One region of the Rothia sp. HMSC065B04 genome, then DNA from elsewhere that is predicted to be linked to it. Evidence: riboswitches for the same ligand, from Rfam matches in the RefSeq annotation. Region 1 holds a riboswitch; the other holds the start of a gene.
What was found. A riboswitch is a leader RNA that binds a small molecule or an ion and turns the genes downstream of it on or off. The one in region 1 is predicted to bind S-adenosylmethionine.

Region 1 (3,375 bases):
TTGCCAACATGTTGTATTTACTCTCAGAAGAAACACCCTTATACGTTATGCTCCCCAGGGCAATTGGTGTAATTCCAAGAATTGCATTTATTAGCGTTGTTTTTCCCGCGCCCGAGGCACCAACTACTGCAATCATTTGATTATTCATCAGCTCAAGATTAATATCTTTAAGCGCAAAAGACGACGCGCCCTCATACTGAACGGATACATCTTTGCATATAATTTTTGAAATATTTTCATGGTTAGGGTTAGAAGTTTTTATCTCAGAAGCATGGTCGTAAGTATCAGAGTCGCATACCCTTCGGAATTGCTGAACAGATAATGCTCCATTAATAATCTGACCAAATGAATATCCCACCTCTTGGGTCGCATCAACACAGGCAATGATTCCAATCAGCGATCCGGCCACATACGATATATTGGCGCCTGAATCCACAAGGAAGTACAGGGACGCAAAAAGTAAGACAGAGCAGAGTAGCCCTGCAACTATGGAGATGATTCCTCTAACACTTTCAAGGCTCAATTCCCTACCGGCCGCCCGGCGTCGCCAGGACGCTACGCGTTGCGAGAAAAATCGGGAGGCTCTCATGAGGTGAAGTTCTTGGGCTCGACTCTGAGCCATCAGATTGTCTAGATAGTAGTTCTCTGCCCGATAATCCTCGTACATTAGGGTGTAGATAGCGTAATCACGTTTAGCGAGAATCACCATTGCAATGGCTAAGGGCAATGAACACAGTGCCGCAAAAATTGCTGCCACAATGCTGACGTTCGCGATATTAAGACAGAGAAGTAACACCATTGCGAAGGCACTCACCAATGTCATAACTGACATGGTGTGAACCTGCAATTCCTGTTTCGATATTGCCTCTCTAGCAGCACGTATATCTTCCTGCGATTTTGTGCTACCTATATCAGATAATGGAAATGTAGATAACCTGTTATTTAACATGCAGTGAACCCGATAATTCACCTTTGATTTGAGGATCAGCATGTTACTTATTACCCAACGTTGGGCAATAATATTAATTCCAACAACAAGGGCAAGCGCAACAATATAAATCCAGGCCGCGCCACCATTCGAACCGCTCAAGGCTGACACTGTATTACCAATCAGCAGAGACTGACTCAAGGGAATGCAGGCGATGACGGCTAGCGATAGGGCGACGCTCACCAGGGTTGTGGGACAGGTTTTCCATGCTAGGCGGAAGGACCAGAGTATAGAAGAAAATAGCTTTTTCATTCTCACCACGCTCACAAAGTCATACTGAACTCATCTTTGAGCCCTACAACTCCTCGATGAGCGGACATCGAAACACTACCCGTGCCTCATTAGTTACCCTACTCCTCACTGAAATATAAAACACACATATTCGCGCGTGTCCAAGAATATTAAGCAGATGTATCTGCGATAGTTCCGGACATCCATGGGTCAGCCGACAGCCCTACCCGCAACACCCCCCAGCCGCCCTTCGTCATAGTCAGTCATATTAAGTTCATATTTCGCCCCAATGTCATGTCCAGAAATATTAGGACATCAACCGCCGTATCCCTTGCATGCCCTCGGAAGCGGTGGGTAAAGTGAAAGCGTTATCTATCAAGAGCGACCGAGAGATCTGGCTCGTAGACGTCGCAGCAACCTCGCCAGTATCCCCCACCGTCACGGTGCAGGGTACGGACAAGGTGCTCCCGCCAGAACCGATAGAGAAGAATACCCTTCGGCACCCCTTGATGATGTGCACCCGCAAACCGGTACAGCACATCCTGCAGAAGAATTCGCGCACCCTCACGGTGCGTATCTATCGGGTGAACACGAAGGATGGTTATGGCTACAGTTCACCCGGCTCTTTCTTTTGAGCTATTCCCTCCGCGCTCACAGGCGAGCTGTGAGTCGCTGCTCCGCACCATTGCGGAGCTTGAGGGCACCAACCCCGACTACGTGTCGGTCACCTACGCCGGTGACGCTAAGCGCCGCCAGAAGACCTTGGCGCTGCTCGACCACCTAGTGCATGAAACCTCCCTCACCCCGCTGGCTCACCTGATTTGTGCAGGCCACTCGGTGCATGAGCTGGAGCGCGCAGTCCGCCTAATTCTGGGTCTGGGAGTGCGCGGCTTCCTGGCTCTTCGCGGTGATATTCAGGAAGGTCAGGTTTCTGAACTTCCTTTCGCCCGCTACCTGGTAGAGCTCATTCGCCGCGTGGAGCGTGAAGATTTCGCCCACCTGGCGGCTGGCAAGGTGTCGATTGGTGTGGCGGCGTACCCGCAGAAGCACCCCGAGTCCGCATCCCTGCTGCAGGATATTGAGATTCTGCTGTCCAAGCAGCGTGCCGGCGCGGACTTCGCGATCACTCAGGTGTTCTTTGAGGATGAGCGCTACAGCGCCCTGGTCGATTCGGCGCACCTGGCAGGCGTGGATATTCCGATTATTCCGGGCATCATGCCGGTAACCTCGCTGAAGCGGTTGCAGAATCTCTGCCAGATGGCGGGCATGGAAGTCCCGACGGACCTCGCCTACGCCCTAGAGACAGCAACCAGTAGCGCTGAGCTGCACCGCATCGGTGTTGAGTACGCGTTGAACCAGTGCCGCGCCGTGATGGACGCGGGCGCGCCGGGTCTGCACTTCTTCACCTTCAACGAGCATGCGGCGGTTCTGGACGTTCTGGACCAGCTGGACCTACCCCGATACAGCAACCGTTTCTCTCAGCCGCTGAGCGAACTGGAATACGCCTAACCCCCATAACGCTCCTTGTCGGATGCGTTTCCATAATCTCCCCCACAAATATTCCGGGAGTTACGACCCCCGTTTCACCGCCCACCGCTGGGTGGCGAAACACCGGAACTGACTCCCACATCTATCCCCAGTAAAGGAAAAATTACTATGTCGAACACCGCATTCCCCGCCGCAACCATTGTTGGTTACCCCCGCGTGGGCCGCTTCCGTGAGCTGAAGAAGGCTCAGGAGGCTTTCTGGAAGGGCAAGGCAACCCTGCAGGAGCTGCAGGACACCGCCGCTGACGTGCAGCGCACCTACTTCGAGCGCGTGACCGCTGCCGGCCTGAAGGCTGATAACTACTCGATTCCGGCAACCTTCTCCTACTACGACCAGGTGCTCGACGTTGTTCGCCTGTTCACCCTGGTTCCCGAGCGTCTGGCTGAGGCTAAGGATGCACGCGGTCTGCTGGATCTGCCCGGCTACTTCGCACTGGCGCGCGGTACCGAGACCCTGCCTCCGTTGGAGATGACTAAGTGGTTCGACACCAACTACCACTACCTGGTGCCCGAGATTGGTGCCGGCACCGAGATTAAGCTGAACCTTGAGGCCATTGACGAGCAGCTCGAGGTCGCTAAGGAGGCTGGTGTGAAGGTTCGCCCGCAGAT
Region 2 (3,375 bases), on a different contig from region 1:
CGTCCAGAGCACCGAAGGGCTCGTCGAGCAGCAGCACGCCGGGGTTGCGTGCGAGCGCTCGCGCCAGGGACACGCGCTGAGCCATACCGCCTGAAATTTCCTTGGGACGGTGGGTTGCGTATTCGCCCAGTCCGACCAGGTCGAGCAGGCGCGCTACGGATGCTGCGCCTTCAGATTTTTTGGTGCCCTGCGGTAGTCCGAGAGCCACGTTGTCGGCGACGGTGCGCCAGGGGAGCAGGCGCGGTTCCTGAAAGCCGATAGCTACGCGGGGGTCGAGGCCGGTCACTGCCTTCTCGCCGATACGCACGGTACCTGCGGTGATGCGGTTCAGGCCTGCTGCTGCACGCAGGAGAGTGGATTTGCCGCATCCGGAGGAGCCGATGACGGAGATAATCTCGCCGGGGGCTGCGGTGAAGGAGACTCCGCGAAGAACTTCGTGGGTTCCGCCGGGCACGGGGAAAGATTGTCCGACGCCTTCAAAGCTCAAGGGGACGGCGGCGGTGGATACGGCACGGCGGCCGTTCTTTTCACTGGTGGGTACGTCAGTTACTGCACTGTTGAGTGTCATGTCACTTCCATCGTTCCTGGCGTTAGCACCGGGGGCGGAAGAATCCGTGCCGGTTGCTGCGACGTCGTGGAGCCAGGTCTCTCAGTCGCTCTGGATGGTTTGCTTCTCCCACCCTATGGGCTGTGGCGTGCCTCAATCAACCCTGCGGGCGCGTATGAATTTCTATGACCGTATATTTCGCATTTATCACGAAATATTTCGGTTCCACGTCACAAAAAGATTTTTTCGTCACAAACGTGACCTCCCTCCCGCGCGCCCCGTACACTCAAACCACGAGATCATGAGTCCCGGCGCTAAGCTCTGGCTAGCCGGGCGGCAACCCTCTCCCGTAGCGGGGTGCCCCAGATGATGATCTGGCCTCAACGGAAAGAGGCAAGTACGGCGCGAACGCGCCACCTGCACGAAGGCCACCACCGAACGCAGAAGGCAAGAAGGAGGCGGCGCGCGGGGTGCAGGGCACTAACCCGATCGTCCCCGATCATTCGCGAAAGGAAAATCGATGGCTGAGCAGAAGAAGCGCATCGTAGTTAACGCATTCGAAATGACCTGCATCGGTCACCAGAGCTTCGACCTCTGGCGTCACCCGCGCTCCCGCGCAACCGAGTACAACACCATCAAGTACTGGACTGACCTGGCTAAGACCCTTGAGCGCGGCCTGTTTGACGCCGTGTTCATCGCTGACGTTGTTGGTATCTACGACGTGTACAAGAACTCTGCCGCTCCCGCCATTGAAGGTGCCGCTCAGGTTCCCGTGAATGACCCCGCAACCCAGATTTCTGCAATGGCTGCAGTGACCGAGCACCTCGGCTTCGGTGTGACTGCTGCCGCTACTTTCGAGCAGCCCTACACCCTGGCTCGCCGCTACGCCTCCCTCGACCACCTCACTGAGGGCCGCGTCGGCTTCAACGTTGTGACTTCTTACCTGCCTTCGGCTGCTGAGAACCAGGGTCTGCCCACCCAGATCCCGCACGACGAGCGCTACGAAATCGCCGACGAGTTCCTGGACGTCTGCTACAAGCTGTGGGAAGGCTCCTGGGAAGACGGCGCAGTCATCAAGGACCGCGAGCGCGGCATCTACGCTGACCCCTCCAAGGTCCACCCGATTGGCCACAAGGGCAAGTACTTCTCCGTGCCCGGTATCTCCCTGACTGAGCCGAGCCCGCAGCGCACCCCCGTGATCTTCCAGGCTGGCGCATCCAGCCGCGGCCAGCAGTTCTCCGGCAAGCACGCTGAGGCTGTGTTCATCAGCGCCCTGCGCCCGGACCTGACCCGCGTTGTGACCGACCGTATTCGCGCCGCTGCAGAGGAGCAGGGCCGTAGCCGCGACGACGTCAAGATCCTCGCAATGCTCTCCGTCATCGTGGATGAGACCGAAGAGAAGGCAAAGGCAAAGTACGAGGAGTACAAGAAGTACGTGAACCTCGACTCTGCACAGGCTATTGTCGGCGGATGGTCCGGTGTTGACCTGTCCCAGTTCGACGAGGACGAGGTCCTGAACTACGTGCAGACCGAGTCGATTCAGTCCTTCCTGACCCCCTTCACCCTGCAGGCGAAGGACAAGAAGTGGACCCGCAAGGACATCGCTGAGCACACCACCCTCGGCGGCATGGGCGAGGTCATTGTTGGTGACCCGGTTCAGGTTGCTGACGAGCTGGAGCGTTGGATCGACGAGGGTGGCCTGGACGGCATCAACCTGGCTTACCACGTCTCCCCGGGTTCGTTCGAGGACTTCATCGAGTACGTTGTTCCCGAGCTGCAGAAGCGCGGCCGCTACCGCACCGAGTACGAAGGCAACACCCTGCGTGAGAACATCTTCGGTAAGGGCCACACCAAGGTTGCTGACTCCCACCCGGCTGCTAAGTACCGCGGCGCATACGTGGGCAAGCCTTCGGCTGCTGACACCCCGGCTCGCGCAATCGCTGAATAAGCGTTGCCGCTGAAGCGTACCGTGTAGGTTCGCTCAAACTTAACGATTGAAAACAAGAACGCCCGTTCTGCTGGAGGATTTGTACCCCCGGCAGGGCGGGCGTTTCTTTGCGCTGTGCTTTCTTGATGCGGGCTTTCTTGAAGCGGCGCGTTCTTTATACTGGTTGGCATGACTGAACTGAACCAGGTTGAACTTAACCACGATGACCGCTGCCCCTGCTCGAGCGGCGAGGTGTACGGCGCCTGCTGCGGCAGGTTCCTGGGCGAGTTTGCCGCCTCCGGCACGCTGACTGCTCCCGCGCCGGAGCAGCTGATGCGCTCGCGTTTTACCGCGTTTGCGACAGGGGATGCGGCGTACCTGCTGGCGAGCTGGCATCCGAGTACTCGCCCGCCCGCCTTGGAGTTGGAGGATGATATCCGCTGGTATCGCCTGGATATTCTGGGTGCTTCGGGTGGCCCGTTTGATGCGTCCGGTACGGTGGAGTTCGTTGCGTATTACCGTTCGGTGCCGGGTGTTCCTGCGGAGGAGCGGGTGAAGGGCAGCATGCATGAGCTGTCGCGCTTTGAGAAGGTGGGCGGCGCCTGGTTCTACGTGGATGGAGACGTCCGCTAAGTCTCGTCACTTTCCTTGCCTCTCGTACATGCTGAGTGCGGGTGGGCAGATAAAGAAATGGCAGAATCATTCCGAAACCGGAACGATTCTGCCATTCTTTGTTGACGCCTCTCAATGAGGCTAACTATCGGGGCTAGCGGACTTAGCTAGTCCAGCCGTTAATGATGCCCATACCGAAGTAGATCACGAACACCGCGGACACCAGGTACATCAGCCAGTGCACGTCCTTACCGCGGCCCTGCACCAGGCGAATGAAAGTGTACGCCAC

Region 2: another riboswitch for S-adenosylmethionine. It lies ahead of HMPREF2845_RS06950 (LLM class flavin-dependent oxidoreductase); the one in region 1 lies ahead of HMPREF2845_RS03435 (methylenetetrahydrofolate reductase).

Annotation. Positions count from the first base shown of each region.
Region 1 covers NZ_KV808407.1:89,446-92,820, reverse strand. The annotation lists partial or broken gene HMPREF2845_RS03440 (ATP-binding cassette domain-containing protein) at 1-1,240, opposite strand, end outside; SAM riboswitch class I at 1,589-1,705, shown strand; gene HMPREF2845_RS03435 (methylenetetrahydrofolate reductase) at 1,823-2,728, shown strand; gene metE (5-methyltetrahydropteroyltriglutamate--homocysteine S-methyltransferase) at 2,876-3,375, shown strand, end outside.
Region 2 covers NZ_KV808409.1:78,501-81,875, forward strand. The annotation lists gene HMPREF2845_RS06945 (ABC transporter ATP-binding protein) at 1-568, opposite strand, end outside; SAM riboswitch class I at 573-669, opposite strand; SAM riboswitch class IV at 845-953, shown strand; gene HMPREF2845_RS06950 (LLM class flavin-dependent oxidoreductase) at 1,068-2,495, shown strand; gene HMPREF2845_RS06955 (YchJ family protein) at 2,664-3,107, shown strand; gene HMPREF2845_RS06960 (NCS2 family permease) at 3,250-3,375, opposite strand, start outside.